DNA from 2 places in the Arthrobacter sp. BB-1 genome. Region 1 is predicted to be linked to the other one. Evidence: riboswitches for the same ligand, from Rfam matches in the RefSeq annotation. Region 1 holds a riboswitch; the other holds the start of a gene.

Region 1 (4,661 bases):
ACTCATGGACAGCGTGAACCCCGCCTACATCCCCAGGAACCACCTGGTGGAGGAAGCGCTGGCCGCCGCCACCGAGGGGGATCTTGGCCCGTTCAACCGGATGCTTGAGGCTGTCAGGTCCCCGTTCCGGGAGCGCGAGGGGCTGGAACGCTACACGGAGGGACCGCCCGAGGACTTCGGCAAATACCTGACCTTCTGCGGCACCTAGCGGCTGCGGGGCAACAGGACGCCCAGGAGGCTTCACCGGAAATGGACAGGGGCGGCAGCCGGTAAACCCGGCTGCCGCCCCTGTGTGCACGGCGGGCCTGCCGCTACTAGCAGGACGTGCCGCTGCCGCTGGTTACGCTACGCGGACAAAGGATGCGCCGCTCAGCCAGCTGATGGAGTGCACAGCGGTCTGGTTGCCGTTTACGCCGCCGCTGACAACCTGGCCGTCACCGGCGTAGACGCCCACATGGCCGGCGGTGATCACCAGGTCACCGGGGGCGGGGGAGCCCACGGTGGAGCCGTACTGGTAGAACTGGCCGGGGGCCAGGTCGCCTACGGACTTGCCAACAGAACGCAGGGCCTCTTCAACCATGGCGGTGCAGTCCTGGATCTGGCCCACCTGGCTGTAGGCGTTGGCCAGGATAGCTGCGCCGGTGCCCGTACCGGTGCTGGCGGACGCGTAGGACAGGTTCATCCCCGTGTTGGCAGGTGCGGTGGCAGCAGCGGTCTGGACCGGAGCCGGTGCCGGTGCGGCGGCCGGAGCCGCCGGGGCGTAGCCTGCAGCCGGGATCTGGATCTGGTCGCCGGGGTAGATGACCGCAGAAATGGCCAGTCCGTTGGCGGTCAGGACATCGTTGAGGGTGACGCCGTAGGCGGCCGAGATGGCGCCGAGTGTGTCCCCGGATACAACCGTGTGGACGGTACCGGCTGCGGCGGCGGGGGCAGCAACTGCTGCTGCCGGCGCGGCAGAGGCCTGGACGTTAGTGGTCTCGGTGGTGTCCGGACCGGTCACACCGGCGTGCGCCGGGGCGCCGACGCCGAAGGCAATGCCGGATGCGGCTGCCACGGCGAGTGCCGGGCGGCCCAGGGTCCTGGCTTGGGACTTGGCCGAAACGGCCAGTCCTTCGAGGATGATGGAGCGGGCCGGAGTCGCGCGGTGACGGGCGGTGGTGGAATTTTTTGACACAGTAGATCGCCTCTCCCATGCCTGCGGGGTGAGCTGTCGGGTTCGGGTTGGAGATACCCGGCCGGGAGCAACTCCGAAAAGGAACGGAGGCGCTAGCGACTTAACCCCAAGGCCTCAAAGAGGCCGTGGAAACTTGGTTCCCCCGTCCCTGCCAGCTGGAAAGCGATTGGTTCCCGGGTCAGCGGCAGGGCTCGGCAAGCTGAGGGGAATGTCCCGTGTGGGAGGGACACCTGAAGACCATAACCCGGCCCGGCTCCGATTGTCACATTTGGGTAACATGCGAGGCCGTCCTCTCGGTTTACGCCATCGAATCGACTCTTCCTTCCTCCGGCGCTGACCTCGGAAGATGCGGGCGGTACGCCGAAGGAAGATGGAATCGTCACAGAGTCATAAACCCTGGGGCGGATGACCTTGCCGTGGACCGCCTTTGGAGGTTCCCTTCGTGGCCGGCCCGGGCGCTCAGCTCGGATGTAATGGGGAGTGTCTCCGCTGTATAACGATGCAGGCCGCTCATCCTTAAAGTGAAGGTTGAGGCCGGTAAGCTTCGGAACTATGTCGCGTTTCGTTACACATGCCCGGCACGTCCTGCCGGGGGTACTGTTGGCCGCCGCCCTCGCCGGCAGTGTTTGGCTGTCTCCCGCCGGCGCGGCAGAAGGCCTTCCGCCTGGTGATTACCCCTCGTGGGAGGACGTGCAGCGGGCCAAGCTGACCGAGGCCGGTACGGCAGCGGAGATCGGTAGGATCACCGGCCTTTTGGACGGGCTGCAGGCGCAGTCGGAGGCGTTGGGCACCGCAGCCGTGGCGTCCGCCGCCGAGTCCGCAGCGGCTGACGCCGTCCTGGCTGCGTCCACCGCAAGGGTAGGGGCCCTGGCGGAACAGGCGGGGCAGGCCAACGCCGAACTCGTCCGCCACAATAGGGACATCGGAGCCTTGGCCGTCCAGTCCTACAAGACCGGCGGCACGAACATGGGGTTCTTCGTGGCGCTGGACGCGATCGAGAACAACAACGTGCACGGGCTCAATCTGGTCCAGCTGGTGGGCGGCAAAACGGCGGGGCTTGTGGACAAGGCCGCCGCCGCGGGGAGGATCACCGCTTCTTTGGCCGACCAGGAGAAGGCCGCCCGGGCCGAGCGTGAACGGCTGGCCGGCGAGGCGGCGGAGAAGCTTGCGGCGGCCCGCTCGGCCCAGGAAGCCATGGCCCGCCAGCTTGCCGAGGAGCAGCAGCGCAGCGAGGAACTGACCGGGCAATTGGCGTCCCTGAAGGGCACGACGGCGGCCGTTGAGGCCGAATTCCGGCGCGGCCAGGCTGCGCTGGCCACATACCAGGCGGCGCAGGACGCGAAGCGGGCGGCGGCCGAGGAAGACGTGCGACGACGGGCGGCCGCAGCCGCCGCGGCGGCAAAGGTGCAACCTTCCGCCGCTCCCGCTCCGGCGCGTCCGGCTCCTGCCCAGCCGGCACCCCCAAACCCTCCAGCCGGTAACCCTGCGCCGGCGAATCCTGCCCCGCCTGCCCCCGCTCCGCCGCCCGCCGCACCGCCCAGCCCGCCCGCCGTCGTCGTTCCCTCTGCTCCTGCAGGTGCGGTCAACGATCCTGCCGGCGCCAAGAGCTACGCCTCGGGCAGGCTGGGGGCCGACGGCTGGGGATCGGACCAGTTCCTCTGCCTTGCCCAGCTGTGGACCAAGGAATCGAACTGGCTGACCACGGCCACCAACCCGTACTCCGGGGCCTACGGCATTCCACAGGCGCTGCCGCCGGGCAAATACTCCAGCGCCGGCAGTGACTGGCTGACCAGCTACCGTACGCAGATCGAGTGGGGCCTGGGCTACATCCGCGAGCGGTACGGCTCCCCGTGCTCGGCGTGGAACCACTCCGTAGCCAAGAACTGGTACTGACACCGCGCTAGGCTTTTCCCATGCCTGATTTCGAAAGGTTCCGCGTCCTCCTCGAGGAGGAACGGAAGCGGAAGGTGGCTCTGCTCCCGGCGCTCCGCGCCGACATTGCTTCGGCCAACTCTGCGCGCCAGGATTCGAACGTTGACGACGAGCACGATCCAGAGGGGTCAACCATTGCCTTCGAGCTGTCCCAGGCTGCTGCGCTGCTGAAGCAAAGCTCCGCCGGCCTTGACCAGGTGGAGGCCGCCCTGGACCGGATAGCTGCCGGCACGTACGGCATCTGCGCGGTCTGCGGGGAAACGATTGCCGAGGGACGGCTGGAGGCCAGACCCTGGACACCGTTCTGCATCCAGCACGCGGCCGCGGGACGAGGGCGATGAGCGGCGCGCCGGACTCGGTCACGGCCGCCGCGGGGTTCATCGACCGCACCCTGCAAAATGAGGGCGCCTGGTACCGCGCGGACGACGTCGAGGCCCGGCTGGGCGGGGTGCTGGCCTCCTACGGATCCTCCGTGGGCGCTGTGCGCGGAACAATCCGGGACGCCTTGCGGAAGTTCAAGGAATTGGACCACGATGCCGTGGTCCTGCTGGCGTCCGCGCTGTGGGGCCGGCCCCAGCCCGGCGGCAGGCCGGTTTTCGAGCGCCGGCTGGCGGCCGTGGTGCTCCTGCAGTCGAGGGCCGGCCTCCTGCTGCACTCCGACCTGACCCGGGTCGAGGGCTTCCTCCGGTCCGCCGGAAGCGCCGAGTTGGTGGATCCCCTGCTGTCCGACGTAGTGTTGCCGCTACTGGCTGGACTGACAGGACGCGACCGGCAGCGGGCAGGGGTGGTCCTTGCGAGGTGGAGCCGGGATCCGGACCAGCGGCTGCGCCGGGCTGCGGCCTTCATTGAGCAGCAATCCAGCCCTGAAACCCCGCACAAAGGAGACAGCTATGAATGATCCCTATGACCTGGAACGCTTCGTGTCAGCCCAGGACAGCGGCGCAGGGGAGGGCGGGACCTTCGGGCAGGCATTGGCTGAGTTGCAGGTGGGCAACAAGACTGGCCACTGGATGTGGTTCATCTTCCCGCAGCTCGCCGGCCTGGGGCAAAGCCCCACCTCCCGGAAGTATGCCATCACATCGCTTGCCGAAGCCCGGGCGTACCTGGAACACGAGGTCCTGGGCCCGCGGCTCCTGGAGTGCGCCCTGGCGCTCACCAACCACGCCGGGCGCACCGCCGAGGACATCCTGGGCGGCATCGACGCCAGGAAGCTGCACTCGTCCATGACCCTGTTCCTCCGCGCGGCGCCCGGCGAAACGGTGTTCAAGACCGTCCTTGCCCAGTTCTTCGACGGCCAGCCGGACGAAGCCACCGACGCCCTGCTTGCGGAGCAGGACCAGGACTGACCGCTACGGCGTGGGGCTGCCGCCATTGACGTTCAGGGTTTCGCCCACCACATAGCTGGACTCCGGTGACGCGAGGAAGACGTAGGCCGGCGCGAGCTCGGCGGGCTGGCCTGCCCGGCCCAGCGGGGTGGACTGCCCGAATTCCGGCAGTTCCTCCTTTGGCTGGCCGCTGCTCACCTGCAGCGGGGTCCATATGGGCCCCGGGGCCA
Region 2 (4,661 bases), on a different contig from region 1:
GTTCAGCAGCGTCTGGCTCCACCGCCCGGAAGACCTCCGTGCCGGCGGCGTCCAGGACCACAGCGGTGCTTACCTGGTTTATCCCGTAGGCGGTAATGAGCCGTGTATCGGTATCAGAGGCAAAGGCCAGGGATGACGCCCCGTTCCCGGCCAGGAATTCCTTGATTTCGTCGGCCGTTTCGTAGGGCGCGATGTCCACGGCAACATAGTTCACGGCAGCAGGAGAACTTCGCTGGACCTCGGCGAGCATCCGGGTTCCCGGTCCGCAGGCGCCGCACTCAATGGAGAAGAAAAAGAGCACGCTCGGCTTCGATCCCGGCACCGGCACCTGTTCCCCCTGGCTTGTCGCAGCGGTAAACCCGGCTGCTGCCGCCGGCCCCTCCCCGTGGTCCGTCTGCGGTGCATAGGACGGCATGAACGACACGAACAGGGTTACGGCTGCGGCACCGGCAAGCAGCAGTGCCAGGAAACTCCGCCATGAAGGCCACCTCCACGGCGCCCGACCCCCGGCCCTGTTGCCAGGGTGACTCTCGATCACCGGCCGCCGGTGGGCTGCGAGGCCCTGCCTGCGTTGCGATCCTGGTTAGACGCGGAGGCAGCGGCGGGTGCGCAGCAGTCATTCATCCCACCCGACGCACCCGGCCGGCGGCGCCGGAGCGCCCAGAGCAGTACAACCGCAGCCAGGGCCACAGCGCCAAGGATGACCCACGGATTACCCAGGAATGAGCCGGCCGCACCCAGTGCTCCGGCCGCAATCAGCAGCGGCAGCCCGCAGCACAGCACATGCAGCAGGACAAAGCCGCCCACGGCCAGCAGCCCTGTCCGGCTGTTCTGGCCCTTGGAAGTAGATGACACAGTCGTTCCTTTCAACGCTCGGCCATACGGGGTGGGAGCGGGTGATTGGTGATCAGGCTCGTCCCAGTATTGACCTTCCTCCATAGTGGAAGGTCAATACTGGTGAGGAAATGCCATCAAGAGGGTGTTTCCCGGGCGGCGCGTCGAACTCTGCCAGCTGCCGGGCCCATTCAAGTTCACCTGGCAGAGGTGGGGAACCCATCAACGACGGCCCTTCGGCCGTCTTGGGGTGAAGCCCCTGAACCGCTGTGCAGCCATCAAGGTGCACGCGGACAGGGGCCGGGTTATTGTTCCTGACCCGAATCCGACAGCTAACCCCGCAGGCGCCGGCAGAAGGACATTTTGTGAACATCCACACCCCTGCGGGGTACTCCCCTGTGCCCGGTGCACACCCGCCAGCAACGGCAAGGCCCGCCAGTGGGCGGCGCCGCGCCGCGCCCCCACTTCAGGGCAGGCGCCGTACTGACCCGTCCGCTGACGGGTCATCACGCCACCGCGGACGCAAGGCCGCGCTGGCAGTCATCGCCTCCGGCGTGGCCCTGACAGCGTCCCTGGCCTCCGCACACGCGGTCGCCCCGCAGGCCTCCACCGGCACCGAACTGCAGGCAGCAGGAAGTTCAGCGCTGACTGCATCTGCGCCCGTGACTGCCGCAGCCGATGCGCAGCTGGACTTCGGTCGTACGGAGGTGACCACCAGCCCGGCGCCCCCGGTCCCCGCCAACCCGGGGCCCGCCGTTGCGCCGAAGGAGACGCCTGCCGCAGAAGCCCCATCCCCCCAAGCGGTAGAGGCATCCAAAGCGCAGACTTCCGGACAGCGGGTTCCACCGGCGGGAGCCAGGCTCAGCTCCCCCGTACTAAATCCGGTGACCAATTCACCGTTCGGATACAGGGCCAATCCCCTGACCGGCTTGGGTGGTGAACTGCACACGGGCCAGGATTTCGCCGCCGGCTGCGGCACGGAAGTCTTAAGCGCCGGCAAGGGGACTGTCATCGAAGCCGGATTCAGCCCTTACGGCGGCGGCAACCGTATTGTCATCGACCATGGGAACGGCCTCCAAACCACCTACAACCACCTCGAAACGATCGGTGTACGGATAAACCAGGCCGTTGAAACCGGGGTGCGGATCGGGATTGCCGGCACAACCGGAAACTCCACCGGCTGCCACCTTCACTTCGAAGTCATTGTTAACGGCCAGACGGTCGATCCCTCAGCCTGGCTTTAACAAGGCCTCCGGCAGCGACTCTTTCCGGTTCTGTTCATGCCGGCACGCAGTGGCCCTTCCCGGCCCCCAAGACCCGACGGCTGTCGGGCCTCTGCGCGCGTGCAGGCCCCTTCCCATGCGGGTCGGGCCCTGACCGGCGGCACCGGAGAAATGCACTCGCCCGGAAGGTACGGAAAGAATGGAAGGAATGAAGGTGGCGTTGCGCAAGAGGCCTCCCGGCCCGGTGACAGCGGCGTGGACTGCAGGCGGTCTAGCCGCGGCCGTCCTGACGGCCCTGGCCGGTGTGTCCTACTCCGGCGCAGGCCAGGAACGTTTGCTGTCGGACCCCGGGGCAATCGTGCGCTGGGGCCTGCCACCGGTTCTTGCCCTGCATCACCTCGCATTGGCCGCCGTCGCCGGCGCTCTGATCTTCGCGGCCACTATCCTGCCCAGAAACCAAGGCGCCCAGGAGAATCCTGCAATCAGGGCGACCCTGAGAGTAGCAGCCGGTGCGGCCGGCGTGTGGGTGCTGGCCGCGACGGCGGTTCTCCTGCTGACGTATGCCGACATCGCAGGCCAGCCCCTGAGCGGGGACGCCGACTTCACCAACCAGCTCGGACTGTTCGTCACCGACGTCGCCGCGGGCCGGGCCCGGCTGGCGATCCTGATCATCGCCGTCCTGGTCAGTATCCTGGTCGTCGCCGTGACCTCGGCAGGCATGCTCCTGGCTACCGCCGTGCTCGCGCTTTCAAGCATCATCCCCGCCACCGCAGCGATAGGCCACGCCGCAGGCAGCGCTGACCACATCGGTGCCAGCAACGCCCTCGGCCTTCACGTTGCGGCAGGAACCCTATGGGTCGGAGGAATCATTGCACTGGCCGCCGCCATCCCCGCTCTCATCCGCCCGGGACCAGGCCATGCCGCAGCACAAACCGTCCTCCGGCGCTTTTCCGTCCTCGCCGGCCTCAGTTTTGCCCTGGTGGTGACCGCGGGAACCGCCAGTGCCCTCTACCGGCTCGGCAGTATCGACGGGCTGCTCTCCGCCTACGGTGCTCTGCTCCTGTCCAAGACGGCTGCAACCCTGTTCCTCGGGCTGTTGGGCCTCATTCACCGGTACCGGGTCATTCCCGCACTGGCTGTTCCCGGCCTCCTGCCCCGGCTGCTGTGGCGGGTCCTTGCGGTGGAACTGCTCATCATGGGCGCCGTCATGGGCCTCGCGGTCGCCCTGGCCCGCAGCCCCTCACCTGTGCCTCTGGAACCGGACCCGGAAGCAACCCCGGCCCAAATCCTCACCGGATACCTGCTGCCTCCCGAACCGGACGCCAGCGCGTGGTTCATCCAATGGCGGCCAGACTGGCTCTGGATCACCGCAGCACTCCTCGCGGCGCTGTTCTACGGGCGGGCATACGCGCGTACCCGAGCCGTCTGGCCAAAGCGCCACCTGCTCAGCTGGTTCAGCGCCCTGATACTGCTGACCTTTATCACCTCCGGCCCTCCCGCCGTGTACGGCCCTGTCCTGCTCAGCGCCCATGTTGCCGGAACAATGACCATGGCCCTGCCGATTCCGTGGCTGCTAATCAATGCACGGCCCTTGAAGCTCGCCCTGACGGTACTGCCGGAACGGAACGACTCCAGCATCGGACCGAGAGAAGGCGCTTTGTGGCTCGCACGCATGGCCGCCCGCCCGGGGCCGCTGCTTTCCGGACTGACGCTGGGATCCTTGACCGTCCTGTTCTATCTGACATCTGCATTTGATTTGAGCCTCCGCGAACACCTGGCCCACGAAGCCAGCCTGGTACTTTTCCTCGCCGCGGGCATTCTCTTCGCGAGGGCCCTCCAGCCCGGCACTGAATCACCAGGATCCGCGAAACACAGGTTTGCTGCTCTCGCTACAACATCTGCAGGCATTGGAGTGACAGGTCTCCGGTTTCTCAACCCTGCAGGAATTGAACAGGAATGGTTCGCAGGTCTTGGACGCACGTGGGAGCCATCCGCCGCCGCCGACCAACACCTTGCCGGGCTCATCCTGCTCCTCGCCTGCACACTGTCAGCCATCCTCATCACCGTCTCCCACAAGCACCGGCAAGACCAGTCCAGGCCGGAGCTGATGACCGGACAAGCCACGGTCCAGGACACCCAACAGCAAAGGAACGATTCGAATGCCAAGCCCCAGCACTCCTGATCATGCAAACAGTCCAGACCGGCGAGAAGGTCAAGGACGCTTTCAAGAAGGACTGACCAGGCCGACACGAAGGGCGCGCCCAGCGAACGGGGCGCGCCCTTTGTTGTGCCCGGAAGACCAAGGAGAGGCAAAAGGTCCTTGCCGTTTGTGACCCTGGCAGCCAGGGTCGGGAGGCCATCCGCTTCCGTCTACCCCGGCAAGTGAGGCCCTCATGGGAATCAGGTACCCGTTATCCGGGTGCCCTCAGCTCGCGGCCGTACTGTAAACAGCGGAGCCGGCGGCGGTTACGGCGACGAGGTTCGGGGCTCAGAATTTTCCCTAACACCACCTTCCATCCGAACTGGTAGATCCTCCGTCCGCGGGCAGGGACATCACCTGTCCGCACACGAAGAGATCGATTGTCCGCACAAAAGAAGCTCCTC

Evidence for each region. Region 1 has a riboswitch for cyclic di-AMP ahead of FHJ30_RS11075 (LysM peptidoglycan-binding domain-containing protein). Riboswitches for the same ligand answer to the same signal wherever they lie in the genome.
Region 2: linked by a shared signal. The riboswitch ahead of FHJ30_RS21580 (M23 family metallopeptidase) and the one ahead of FHJ30_RS11075 (LysM peptidoglycan-binding domain-containing protein) in region 1 are both predicted to bind cyclic di-AMP.

Annotation. Positions count from the first base shown of each region.
Region 1 covers NZ_VDEV01000019.1:165,463-170,123, reverse strand. The annotation lists gene FHJ30_RS11080 (YdiU family protein) at 1-208, shown strand, start outside; gene FHJ30_RS11075 (LysM peptidoglycan-binding domain-containing protein) at 341-1,174, opposite strand; cyclic di-AMP (ydaO/yuaA leader) riboswitch at 1,178-1,371, opposite strand; gene FHJ30_RS11070 (lytic transglycosylase domain-containing protein) at 1,727-3,067, shown strand; gene FHJ30_RS11065 (TraR/DksA C4-type zinc finger protein) at 3,088-3,447, shown strand; gene FHJ30_RS11060 (DNA alkylation repair protein) at 3,444-4,004, shown strand; gene FHJ30_RS11055 (DUF1810 domain-containing protein) at 3,997-4,452, shown strand; gene FHJ30_RS11050 (glucose 1-dehydrogenase) at 4,456-4,661, opposite strand, start outside.
Region 2 covers NZ_VDEV01000005.1:65,593-70,253, reverse strand. The annotation lists gene FHJ30_RS03175 (thioredoxin-like domain-containing protein) at 1-415, opposite strand, end outside; gene FHJ30_RS03170 (hypothetical protein) at 535-855, opposite strand; cyclic di-AMP (ydaO/yuaA leader) riboswitch at 1,004-1,196, shown strand; gene FHJ30_RS21580 (M23 family metallopeptidase) at 1,200-2,078, shown strand; gene FHJ30_RS03160 (cytochrome c oxidase assembly protein) at 2,257-4,239, shown strand.